One region of the Pseudomonas sp. AIG genome, then DNA from elsewhere that is predicted to be linked to it. Evidence: predicted binding sites of a transcription regulator. Region 1 holds the regulator's gene; each other region holds the start of a gene.
What was found. The regulator sigma-54, encoded in region 1, starts transcription at its own class of promoters, with help from an activator protein. The targets are predictions, from matches to a motif close to ANTGGCATNNANNTTGCTNT.
Positions count from the first base shown of each region.

Region 2: a site for sigma-54 is predicted at 2,345-2,364, ahead of glnK (P-II family nitrogen regulator). Genes of this name have one in related genera too.
Region 3: a site for sigma-54 is predicted at 2,591-2,610, ahead of flgB (flagellar basal body rod protein FlgB). Genes of this name have one in related genera too.

Region 1 is NZ_CDROCK010000073.1:8,008-12,344, forward strand. Features, by position in the region: gene rapZ (RNase adapter RapZ) at 1-747, opposite strand, end outside; gene ptsN (PTS IIA-like nitrogen regulatory protein PtsN) at 750-1,214, opposite strand; gene hpf (ribosome hibernation-promoting factor, HPF/YfiA family) at 1,227-1,535, opposite strand; gene ACWR1S_RS28500 (RNA polymerase factor sigma-54) at 1,609-3,102, opposite strand; gene lptB (LPS export ABC transporter ATP-binding protein) at 3,290-4,015, opposite strand; gene lptA (lipopolysaccharide transport periplasmic protein LptA) at 4,015-4,337, opposite strand, start outside.
Region 2 is NZ_CDROCK010000002.1:195,944-200,280, reverse strand. Features, by position in the region: gene ACWR1S_RS02370 (secondary thiamine-phosphate synthase enzyme YjbQ) at 1-213, opposite strand, end outside; gene ACWR1S_RS02365 (ammonium transporter) at 428-1,765, opposite strand; gene glnK (P-II family nitrogen regulator) at 1,804-2,142, opposite strand; gene ACWR1S_RS02355 (accessory factor UbiK family protein) at 2,557-2,817, shown strand; gene ACWR1S_RS02350 (hypothetical protein) at 3,818-3,988, shown strand; gene ACWR1S_RS02345 (YifB family Mg chelatase-like AAA ATPase) at 4,160-4,337, shown strand, end outside.
Region 3 is NZ_CDROCK010000084.1:1,749-6,085, forward strand. Features, by position in the region: gene flgE (flagellar hook protein FlgE) at 1-921, opposite strand, end outside; gene flgD (flagellar hook assembly protein FlgD) at 952-1,680, opposite strand; gene flgC (flagellar basal body rod protein FlgC) at 1,696-2,139, opposite strand; gene flgB (flagellar basal body rod protein FlgB) at 2,143-2,550, opposite strand; gene cheR (protein-glutamate O-methyltransferase CheR) at 2,918-3,745, opposite strand; gene ACWR1S_RS29530 (chemotaxis protein CheV) at 3,792-4,337, opposite strand, start outside.

The DNA of each region.
Region 1 (4,337 bases):
GGCAATGGTGACGTAGGCGCGGTTGCTCGCAGCGAAGCGCGGCAGCCACTTGTGCAGGTAGGTGAAGATGTCCTGAAACATTTCTTCGACCTCCGGCTGCGCCGCGAGGTACTCAGCCACCGGCGCATCGAGACCCGATTGCGCGCGCAGTTCCGGTTTCCAGTACGGATTGGGCAGGCAGCGCACATCGAACACCAGATCCGCATCCACCGGCATGCCGCGCTTGAAGCCGAATGACTCGACCAGAAACGCCGTGCCCGGCTCCGGCTGGTTCAGCAGGCGCAGCTTGATCGAGTCGCGCAGCTGATACAGGTTCAGATTGGTGGTGTTGATCTTCAGGTCCGCGAGGTCGGCAATCGGGCCGAGCAGGGCGGTTTCATCCTGGATCGCCTCGGCCAGCGAGCGGTTGGCATTGCTCAGCGGATGGCGACGGCGGGTTTCGGAAAAACGCTTGAGCAGGGTTTCCTCGTCGGCATCCAGATACAGCACATCGCACTGGATGTGCTTGCTGCGGACATCTTCAAGCAGTTCGGGAAAGCGCGTCAGGTGGCTCGGCAGGTTGCGCGCATCGATGGATACAGCCACCAGCGGCTGCGCCAGTTCCGTGTGAATCAGCGCACGTTCGGCCAGTTCCGGCAGCAAGCCTGCCGGCAGGTTGTCGATGCAGTAGTAACCGTTGTCCTCAAGGACATCCAGTGCGGTACTTTTACCCGAGCCGGAACGGCCACTGACAATGATCAAGCGCATGATTAGTGCCCGTTCTGCTCGTCCAGGACAACCTGATACAAGGCTTCGTTGCTCGCGGCGCTGCGCAGTTTATCGCGCACGTCCTTGCGGTCGAGCATGCTGGCGATCTGACGCAGCAACTCCAGGTGCGCATCGGTGGCGGCTTCCGGGACCAGCAGAACGAACAGCAGGTCAACCGGGGCACCATCGATGGCGTCGAAATCGATTGGCGCTTCTAGATGCATCAGTGCGCTGATGGGCGACTGGCAGCCCTTGAGGCGGCAGTGAGGAATGGCGATGCCGTTGCCAAAACCGGTGGAACCGAGTTTTTCACGGGCAATCAACGCCTCGAAGACATCTTGCATCTCCAGATCCGGCACTTCGCGGGCGATCAGGTTGGCAATTTGTTCGAGGGCTTTCTTTTTACTGCCGCCCGGCACGTTCACGAGGGAACGGCCGGGGGTCAGGATGCTTTCAAGTCGGATCATGGGTTAGGGGTGTTAACGACCGGTCGCGCCCTGGAGGAGGCTCTGGGTCTTTTCCTTATGCTTTTTGAGTTGGCGATCCAGCTTGTCGGTGAGTGAGTCGATCGCAGCATACATATCAGTATCTTCTGCGTTGGCGACCACTTCGCTGCCGGGGATATGCAAGGTGGCTTCGATTTTCTGCTTCAGCTTTTCGACGCACATCGTGACTTGCACGTTGGTGATCTTGTCGAAATGTCGCTCCAGTCGTTGGAGTTTTTCCTCGATGTAGGAACGCAGAGGTTGGGTCACTTCCAGTTGGTGTCCACTGATGTTGACTTGCATACAGCTTCTCCTTCGTTGCCAGTGCATAAAGCGGCAGGCTGGATAGCCTGCCACTGGAACGCTGTAACGTGGCTTACATCAACCGCTTGCGTTCGCTCGAAGGCGCGATCCCGAGGGATTCGCGGTACTTGGCGACGGTGCGGCGAGCCACCTGAATGCCTTGTGCCTCCAGTAAACCAGCGATCTTGCTGTCACTCAACGGCTTTTTCTGATTTTCCGCGGCAACCAGTTTTTTGATGATCGCGCGGATCGCCGTGGACGAGCATTCGCCGCCTTCGGAGGTGCTGACGTGGCTGGAGAAAAAGTATTTCAGTTCATAAATACCGCGCGGGGTATGCATGAATTTTTGCGTGGTCACGCGGGAAATTGTTGATTCGTGCATGCCGACCGCCTCAGCGATGTCGTGCAGGACCAACGGCTTCATGGCTTCGTCGCCGTACTCCAGAAAACCGCGCTGATGCTCGACGATCTGGGTGGCTACTTTCATCAATGTTTCGTTGCGGCTCTGCAGGCTTTTGATAAACCAGCGGGCTTCCTGCAACTGATTGCGCATGAAGGTGTTGTCGGCGCTGGTGTCGGCGCGACGGACGAAACCGGCGTACTGGGCGTTGACGCGCAGGCGTGGCACCGATTCCTGGTTCAACTCGACCAGCCAGCGCTCGTTGTCCTTGCGCACGATAACGTCAGGGACAACGTACTCGGCTTCGGTGGATTCGATTTGCGAACCCGGACGTGGATTAAGGCTCTGCACCAGCTCGATGACCTGGCGCAACTCGTCTTCCTTGAGCTTCATGCGTCGCATCAGCTGGCTGTAGTCGCGGCCGCCCAGCAGGTCGATGTAATCGCTGACCAAACGCTTGGCTTCAGCCAGCCAAGGCGTCTTGGCTGGCAGCTGACGTAATTGCAGCAGCAGGCATTCGCCGAGATTGCGCGCGCCGATACCGGCGGGTTCGAACTGTTGAATGCGGTGCAGGACGGCTTCGATTTCGTCCAGTTCGATGTCCAGTTCCGGGTCGAACGCCTCAAGAATTTCTTCGAGGGTTTCGTCCAGGTAGCCCTGATTGTTGATGCAATCGATCAGGGTCACGGCGATCAGGCGATCGGTGTCGGACATCGGTGCAAGGTTCAGTTGCCACAGCAGGTGGCTTTGCAGGCTCTCGCCGGCGGAGGTGCGGGTGGTGAAATCCCACTCGTCATCGTCGCTGCTCGGCAGGCTGCTGGCGCTGGTCTGGTAGACGTCTTCCCAGGCGGTGTCGACCGGAAGTTCGTTGGGGATGCGTTCGCTCCAGTCACCTTCCTCGAGGTTGTCTACCGTCGGTGCGGTTTCCTGATACGAGGGTTCCTGGATTTCGGTGTTGGGCTTCTGTTCGGCGTTGTCGGCCAAGGGGTCGGAATTGTCGAAGTCGTCGCCTTCTTCCTGGCGTTCGAGCATCGGATTGGATTCCAGCGCCTCCTGGATTTCCTGTTGCAGATCCAGGGTCGACAATTGGAGCAGGCGGATGGCCTGTTGCAGCTGCGGTGTCATCGTCAGCTGCTGGCCCATTCTCAAGACTAGCGATGGTTTCATGGCAGGGGCTTAACACCTTATTCGCCGGCGCTATGCGCCATCCACTACAGGGCGCCGGAGCGCCAAACTTAAGCAAATTATATGCCTGAAACTGAAGTGTTTGCCTAGAGCGCTGTAACAATTAAAGCGTATTAAATCCTGCTTGAATCGATACAGCGCCCGGGCGGCGCACCGGGCACTGTTTCGCTTACAGGCGGAACTCGTGGCCCAGATACACTTCCTTGACCAGATCGTTGGCCAGGATGGTTTCTGCGTCGCCTTCTGCGATCAGTTGACCATCATTGACGATGTAAGCGGTTTCGCAGATGTCCAGGGTCTCGCGGACGTTGTGGTCGGTGATCAGTACACCGATGCCTTTGGCCTTGAGATGATGGATGATCTGCTTGATGTCGCCGACCGAGATCGGGTCGACACCGGCGAACGGTTCGTCGAGCAGGATGAATTTCGGTGCCGTTGCCAGTGCGCGAGCGATTTCCACTCGGCGGCGTTCACCACCGGACAGGCTCATGCCGAGGTTGTCGCGGATGTGGCTGATGTGGAATTCCTGCAGCAGGCTTTCCAGCTCCTTGCGACGGCCGGCCTTGTCGAGTTCCTGACGGGTCTCGAGGATGGCCATGATGTTGTCGGCCACCGACAGTTTACGGAAGATCGACGCTTCTTGCGGCAGATAGCCGATCCCGGCCTTGGCACGACCGTGCATCGGCTGGTGGCTGACGTCCAGATCGTCGATCAGGACGCGGCCCTGATCGGCTTGCACCAAACCTACGATCATGTAGAAGCAGGTGGTTTTACCGGCGCCGTTCGGGCCGAGCAAGCCAACGATCTGGCCGCTGTCGATCGACAGACTGACGTCACGCACGACCTGGCGGCTTTTATAGGCCTTGGCCAGGTGCTGAGCTTTCAGAGTTGCCATTACTGGGTTTTCTCGTCGGTTTTCTTCTTCGGCTGGATCACCATGTCAATGCGCGGACGCGCCTCGGTGACCTTGCTGCCGGTAGCGCGACCAGCGCTGGCCAGTTTCTTCACGGTGTCATAGACGATTTTCTCGCCCTGAGTCGTGTTGTTGTCCTTGTCGACAACCTTGGCCTTGTCGATCAGCACGACGCGGTTTTGCGCGGCGTGGTACTGAATCGTCACGCCCCAGCCCTGTACAGGCTTGGTGTCGCCTTGAGTTTGCAATTGCTCAAAGTAGGCAAGATTGCCCACCGACGTCACCACGTCGATATCGCCGGCCG
Region 2 (4,337 bases), on a different contig from region 1:
GATCAGACGATTGAAAAATCGTTCGAAGTCGCGACGTACCGCCGGATCGGCGTTCTCGTTGATGGTCAACGACGCCGAGGTATGCTGCAGCCACAAATGCAACAGACCGACCCGGCACTCCCTGAGTTCAGGCAGGCCGGCGAGTAACTCGTCCGTTACCAGATGAAAGCCCCGGGGCCGAGCCCGCAGGGTTATCAGAGTCTGTTGCCACATACAGTTCTCCGCACGTTCGGGGCGCATTCTAGCGCGCTCTGGGAAAAAACAAAGGCCCTAATATTCCTGCAATGATGTAAGCCATTGGCCGCAGAAAAACGCCCGTCGTAAACACGACCAAAGCCGTACGAAAAATCCTTTCAGCTGCTCTCTGAATGACAAATTCCAGACAAAAAAATGCCCGGCGAACCGGGCAAGTTTTTAATGCGCGTACTTACAGGTTGTAGCCGCGTTCGTTGTGTTGTGCCAGATCGAGGCCAACCGACTCTTCTTCCTCGGTCACACGCAGACCCATTACGGCGTCCAGCACCTTGAGAATGATGAAGGTGACGATCGCGGTGTAGATGACGGTGAAGCCGACACCTTTGCACTGAATCCACACTTGTGCGGCGATGTCGGTCACGGTGCCGAAGCCACCCAGCGACGGTGCAGCGAAAACACCGGTGAGGATCGCGCCGAGGATACCGCCGATACCGTGTACGCCGAACGCGTCCAGGGAGTCGTCATAACCGAGTTTGCGTTTCAGGGTGGTGGCGCAGAAGAAGCACACCACGCCCGCCGCCAGACCGATCACCAGTGCGCCCATCGGGCCCACCGTGCCAGCAGCCGGAGTGATTGCGACCAGACCGGCCACCACACCCGAGGCGATGCCCAGTGCGCTTGGCTTGCCGTGGGTGACCCACTCGGCAAACATCCAGCCCAGTGCGGCAGCAGCGGTAGCGATCTGAGTGACCAGCATCGCCATGCCGGCGGTGCCGTTGGCCGCTGCAGCGGAACCGGCGTTGAAGCCGAACCAGCCGACCCACAGCATCGCCGCGCCCATCAGGGTGTAACCGAGGTTGTGCGGCGCCATCGGGGTGGTCGGGAAGCCTTTACGCTTGCCCAATACCAGGCAGGCAATCAGACCGGCCACACCGGCGTTGATGTGCACCACGGTGCCGCCCGCGAAGTCGAGTACGCCCCAGTCCCACATCAGGCCGCCGTTGCCGGACCAGACCATGTGCGCGATCGGTGCATAAACCAGGGTGAACCAGATGCCCATGAAGATCAGCATCGCGGAGAACTTCATCCGCTCGGCGAACGCACCGACGATCAGCGCCGGGGTGATGATCGCGAAGGTCATCTGGAAAGTAATGAACACCGCCTCGGGGAACAACGCCGCAGGCCCGGTCAGGCTCGAAGGCGTGACACCGGCGAGGAACGCCTTGCCCATGCCGCCGAAGAACGAGTTGAAGTTGACGACGCCCTGCTCCATGCCGGTGGTGTCGAACGCAATGCTGTAGCCATAAATGACCCACAGGATGCTGATCAGACCGGTAATGGCGAAGCACTGCATCATCACGGAAAGAATGTTTTTCGAGCGAACCATGCCGCCGTAGAACAGCGCCAGGCCGGGGATGGTCATGAACAGCACGAGGGCTGTCGAGGTGAGCATCCAGGCAGTGTCGCCGGAATTGAGGACCGGGGCCGCCACTTCGTCTGCCGCCATAGCAAGGCCGGGCATTACGATAGACAACAGGGCTCCTAGCCCTGCGAATTTACGCAGAGTCATATTGTTTTCTCCTGGGGCGTTGGGGTTTGTGGCGGCGTTTAAATCGCGTCGGTATCGGTTTCGCCGGTACGGATGCGAATCGCCTGTTCCAGATTGACCACGAAGATCTTGCCGTCACCGATCTTGCCGGTGTTGGCCGCTTTGGTTATCGCCTCGATAACCCGATCCAGATCCTTGTCGTCGATGGCCACGTCGATTTTCACCTTGGGCAGAAAATCGACCACATATTCCGCGCCGCGATACAGCTCGGTGTGACCCTTCTGCCGGCCGAAGCCTTTGACTTCAGTAACGGTAATGCCCTGCACGCCGATTTCGGACAGCGACTCGCGCACGTCGTCCAACTTGAACGGCTTGATGATGGCAGTGACTAGCTTCATGAAAACTCTCTCCCGAATTGGTGGACTTGCCCCAGGAAAACAAACCCGACTCAAGTCTAAGCGCAGTGCCTGGCTTTGTAACGCATCGTCGGCCGTACCTGCCCGACTGACGCCAGCTAACCGCTGCCGACGAAACTCCCCGCTCCGTCTGCCGCACTGCATTCGTCACAGCGACTGCATCAGTGCATGGGTCGAAGGTGACTAAGCAGAAACCTTGCCATCTCGCCAAAATCCCCTGATTTCAATCCCTTGGCCGCTGCCGCAAGCCGTCCCGTGCAAAAGGCCCTGCGGATACGCACAACAACGGTGCGTCGCCGTCCGTCCGCCTGCGCGAAAAGCGTGCATCCCTGACCACGAGATTGACTATAGACACTGCGTGATACACTGCCGGCCATTGTTTCCAGGACATCCACCATGCTCGCGCCCAAAGACTTCCTCGACGCCCTGAGCGGCACCGCCTCCCGCCTGTTCAGCGGCGACACCCCGCTGCCGAAAGCCGAAATCGAAAGCCAGTTCAAGATGCTGCTGCAAAGTGCGTTCAGCAAACTCGATCTGGTCAGCCGCGAAGAATTTGATAGCCAGATGGTTGTGTTGGCGCGCACTCGTGCCCGACTTGAGAGTCTCGAAGCCAAGGTTGCCGAGATGGAAGCCAAGCTGACGCCGCCAGCCGAATAACCCCGCAATTCCCTGTGGGAGCTAGCCTGCTAGCAATTGAAGGTCGGCACGACCTTCCCGTTCTTGGCAAACATTCGAAGTATGTATGTCGAAATGTCAATAAAACCGCTCCTGCCGAGACAGGAGCGGTTTCCGTCAGATCAATCCTTACAACGAATTATTCCAACGGTCTCGCAGAATCTCGTACAGGCGAAAAGCCCATAACGCGATCCTGACGAGGCGCCACATATGTTTAAGAAACTTAGACATACTTTGGCCCTCCTTGCGTGGGGCCAAACCTCCGATGCACTTTCCGGCGTACGAACACCTTCGGGACTACACACGAGTGTGTCCGCCAAGGCGGCCGGGTGTGGGCTCCCCAAGATCAGCACCGGCACGGGTCTCAAACCGTGTCGAGGAACATGAATTTTTTTCGCTCCCGACCACACTTTGCGAACACTCGATGAGTGGGCATCGTCACGGCGAATGGTATTCGCTGTCCGGCCGTGGCATTTAAACAAGTTGTATCAAGTCGTTATCATGTACCAGCAAACCGATTTCGGTCCTCGAATCTTTTAATAGATTGATTGGCTGAAATTTCAATGATGCTTGCGCCACCGGTCAAATATGCATAATCTCGGGCAACACGAGTGTGTCCGCTATGGATAAGCAGGCCTTGGCCTCACCGAAGCCTGCATATAAAAAACCGCCTTCTCAAGGCGGTTTTTTTTCGTCTCGATTTTTAAGGGGCGTGACCCATAATCCACGTTTACCTCACGGAGGCCACTGCGAAGCATCCATGTGAAAGCACCGAACTATTTGCGGAGTGCCTACGCCTACCATGCTAGCCAGCTCCAATGTCCTTCATTCAAGTAAGCAGCGTCCTACAATGACTTTCCCCTCGCCTGATTGAGTGAGCATCCTCACTTCGATATTGTCTGCTACCCGATACAAGCAGAGCACAAACTATGTCTATGGATCTAGAAGCCTTGGCAGCAGGCGTTCGAGACGTAAGGTGTCCATGAAACAGAAGAAGCAGAAAACCCAACCGGCACGGGTGTCCAAACCGGGTACCGAGGCACTCGGATTACCGGACAGAGTTTCAGCCAGCCAGCGGCATTTTCTGAAAGTGGCCGCGACCTATGGCAAGGAAATGGAGCCCGATGGTTGGCTTGCCGGTGGTGGAACCTGAGTACCGCAAAAATGACCGCCTGACAGGCGGTTTTTTTATGCCTGAGGATTAGTGCCTTCAGCAACATCCAGTGAAAGTTCGCCCTTAAAACTGTCCGACCAACGCCCTCTCCCCAGACTACCCTTCAAAAACCCGCAGGAAGCGGCCCCCGATTCAGCTCAAGGAACGACCATGTCCCTCTCCATCGTCCACAGCCGCGCCCAGATTGGCGTGGAAGCCCCCGCTGTCACCGTCGAAGTCCATCTTGCCAACGGTCTGCCGTCGCTGACCATGGTCGGTCTGCCCGAGGCGGCGGTGAAGGAGAGCAAGGATCGGGTGCGCAGCGCGATCATCAATTCCGGGCTGCAGT
Region 3 (4,337 bases), on a different contig from region 1:
AATGGTAATACCGGCCGGGTTGGCAGCCGCACCGTTAGGCGTAAAGTTACCGTTGGTCACAGTGCCCGGCTTCCAGGTCGTCAGCTTCAAGTCGCTGCTGATGATCGGGTTCGGCGCCGGAGCTGGTAATGTGCTAGGCGTGCTGACCTGCAACAGATTGCCAGAACTGTCGAAGGTGAGTGTCGAAGCAACCGGAGGCGTAAGCGGATCGTTTGGGTTGCTACCGGTCGCATCCGGGTTACGGCCATCAACCAGGGTGTAGACCTTCCAGGTGTTTTCGCCGGTCTTCACCATATACTGATCCATGACGTGAGAGTTGCCCTGCGTGTCATAGATCGGCGTGCTGAACGACTTGGTGTAAGTCTCAAGTTTGGTCGGATCAAACTTGACAGCGTTGGTACCCGTATCAACGATCACCGGCGCAGTCGAGTTCAAGTTGATGCTCGAAGTCACCAGGGAACTCGATTTCGGCGCCAGGTTCGAGGTATCAATCTTCAGGTCAGTCAACACGCCGTTGATGATCTTGCCGTTGGCGTCCACACCGTAACCCTGCAGGCGCGAGGTGTAGTCGGTGTTGGTGATGTAACCGGCGTTGTCGACCTTGAACGTACCGGCACGGGTGTAGGACACCGAGCCGTTGTTGCTCATGGTGAAGAAGCCCGAACCGTTGATGCCCATGTCCAGCACGTTACCGGTGTTGTTGATGTCACCCTGGGTGAACTGCTGGGAAACGTTGGCCAGACGCACGCCGTTGCCGATCACTTTGCTGCCGCTACCCAGGCGAGTAGCCGAGTAGACGTCTTCGAATTCTGCACGGGACGATTTGAAACCGGCGGTCGCGACGTTGGCGATGTTGTTGCCGGTCACGTCCAGTTGTTTGTTGGCTGCATAGAGACCGCTAAGGCCGATATTGAAAGACATATTCCACTCCTTTGTGCCGGTTAGTCGGCTCTATATACCAATGGTTTGTACTTTGGACAGGGCAACGGTGCCCTTGCCGGACAGGTTGAGCATCAGCTCGCCGCCGGTCTGGCTGATCGTCACGCTGGTGACGGTGGCCGGCAGGTAGGTCGCCATATCGGTCGAGGTGCCATTGATCGATGCGTTGGCCTTGACGGTATAGGTACCGGTCTTGACCACATTGCCGTCCTTGTCCTTGCCGTCCCAGGTGAAGCTCGCGCTGCCTGCGGCGCGACTGCCCAGATCGATGGTGCGAACCACCGTGCCGCTGCTGTCGGTAATGCTCACGGTGCCGCCGGCGATCGACGACGGCACGGTGACCGAACCGGTCATGCCTTTGCTCGGATCGTCGAGCTGAACCGAGTTGGTCTGCACGATCACGTTGCGACCGACCAGCGACGAAGCTTGCAGCGCTTGCGAAGAGTTGTAGTTGCCAGCAAGGCCACTCACGGTGGAGTTCAGCGTAGTGATGCCTTCCAGGCTACTGAACTGCGCCAACTGGGCAACGAATGCGCTGTTGTCCTGCGGATCGAGCGGGTTCTGGTTTTTCAGCTGGGTGACCAGCAATTGCAGGAACGCGTCCTTGCCCAGGGCCTGGCCGCCGGTGGCGCTGTTGGTCGCCGAGGCGATGCCGCCGGTCGTCGAACTGCTGGCCTTCTTCGACGAGTTGGCCAGGATGTCGTTCATGCTCAAGCTGCTGGTGGTATCGGAAACACTCATGGCAGTCGCCCCTTATTACTGACCGAGGGTCAGTACCTTCTGCATCATGGTTTTGGCGGTGTTCATCATTTCGGCGTTGGTCTGGAACGACCGGCTCGCGGAAATCATGTCAGCCATTTCTTCCACCACGTTGACGTTCGGGTAGTAGACGTAGCCTTTGGCGTCGGCCGCCGGATGGTTCGGCTCGTAGCGCGCTTCGAGGTTGCTCTGGTCTTCGACCACGCCGAGTACCTGCACGCCTTGACCGGCGGCGTCCTGGCTCTGGAACAGCGAGTTGCTGCCGCTGTTCTGGCCGCCCTGGAACATGGTGGCGAATACCGGGTGACGGGCGCGATAGGTCTGGTCGATGCTCGACGAGACGGTTTCGGCGTTGGCGATGTTCGAGGCCACGGTGTTCAGGCGTGTGGTCTGTGCGCTCATGCCGCTGCCGGCAATGTTGAAAACGCTGGACAGGGACATGAATTACTCTCCGCGCAGGGCTGACACCAGCCCTTTGAATTTGCTGTTGAGCAGGGTGAAGCTGGCCTGGAAGCCGACGGCGTTTTCCGCGTAGTTCGACTGTTCCAGTTGGGCGTCCACGGTGTTCTGGTCGATCGAAGGTTGCATCGGCGTGCGATACATCAGCGATTCGTCGCCGTTGCCCAGGCCTTCAGCTTCGATGTGACGGCTGTTGGTCATGTTCAGGGCGATGGTGCCGTTCGCATTTTTCTGGGTCTGTGCTTCAAGCACTTTGGAGAAGTCCAGATCCCGCGCCTTGTAGTTCGGGGTGTCGGCGTTGGCGATGTTGTTGGCCAGCACTTCGGCACGCTGGGCGCGAAAGCCCAATGCCTTTTCGTGAATGCCGAGCGCTTTATCGAAGCTGATGCTCATGTCGGGAACCTTCAGGTGACCGGTTTTTCGTAACTGAGCTTTAGCAAGCGCCGTGCCAAACTATAAAACCCCCATAAACCGCGGCTTTGCGGGGAGTCGGCAACGCGGCAATGCCAGAAAAGCGGCAACCGGTTTCCGCCGGATGCCGCTTTTCTGCCGCTTGCCGTCCTTGCCAGGTCAACGCAGATCCCTTGTGGGAGCGAGCCTGCTCGCGAAGGCGGTGTGTCAGTCGCCAACTGTTTTACTGACACACCGCTTTCGCGAGCAGGCTCGCTCCCACAGGGGGGCGTGGTGTTCGTGGGAAATAATTGGGGCATAAAAAAACGGGAGGCCTTAAGGCTTCCCGTTTTTTGTATTGCCGATGCAATCATTTCGCCTGGTAAATAATCCCCGGGCTGCACTGCACCATCTGGTAATGGTCCGGCAGACCGTTCAGCGCTTCGGAAGCGCCAAGGAACAGATAACCGCCCGGCTTCAACGTGCTGTGAATGCGCAACAGGATGTCTTTCTTCACTTCGGCAGAGAAGTAGATCAACACGTTGCGGCAGAACACGATGTCGAACTTGCCCAACGCGGCATAGCTGTCGAGCAGGTTGAACGAGCGGAACTCCACCCGGTTCTTGATCGGCGCCTTGATCACCCAGCGCCCCGGCCCTTTCGGGTCGAAGTAACGCTGCAGACGTTCCGGCGACAAACCGCGACCGATCGCCAGGCTGTCGTACTCGCCCGTTTTGCAGTTGGTCAGCATGAGACCGGACAAATCCGTGGCAACGATCTGCACGCCCATTTTCAACTGACCGAGGTTGGTGCGCTCGAATTCGTCGATCGACATCGACAGCGAATACGGTTCCTGCCCCGACGAGCACGCCGCCGACCAGATCCGCAGACGCTGGTTGGGGCTGGCCTTGATCGCTTCAGGCAGCACCTTGTTCTTCAAGACTTCAAACGGATAGGTGTCCCGAAACCACAGGGTTTCGTTGGTCGTCATGGCATCGACCACCTGCTCGCGCAAACCGCTGCGCGGCTGGGTCTGGATGCGCTGAACCAGCTCACCCAGGGATTTGATGCCTTGCTGCTCCATCAGTTTGTTGAGACGGCTCGAGACCAGGTACTGCTTGTTTTCACCGAGCAAAATGCCACAGGCTTTTTCCAGGAAGACCCGGAACTGTTCGAAATCCAAATTACCCGTAGACAATGATGCCGCCTCTTAAATCGTGTTGACCGCCAGGAGCAAAGCGCTCCTAGCTGATATCTGCTGCTTTGATCCGGTCGACTACCCGGGATGCCAGGTCATCAGGACGGAATTTGGCCAGAAAGTCATCGGCACCGACTTTCTTGACCATCGCCTGATTGAATACCCCGGACAACGAAGTATGCAGGATGATATGAAGTTTTTGCATGCGCGGGTCAGCGCGAATCTCGGCCGTCAAAGTGTATCCGTCCATCTCCGGCATCTCGATGTCGGAAATCATCATCAGGAACTCTTCTTCCGGCTTCTTGCCCTCGTCGACCAGCTTGCGCAGGTAATCCAGCGCCTGCTTGCCATCGTTCAGCGCGATCACTTCGACGCCAATCGTCTGCAGGCAACGTGTGACCTGTTTGCGCGCTACCGATGAGTCATCGACCGTCAAGACACGCAACGACAGTGCCTTGGTCTGGGTCTCGACATCGACCACGCCCACCGAAATCGCTTCCGGTGTCGGCGCAACTTCCGCCAGCACTTTCTCGACGTCGATGATTTCGACTAACTGATTGTCCACCCGAGTCACAGCGGTCAGGTAATGATC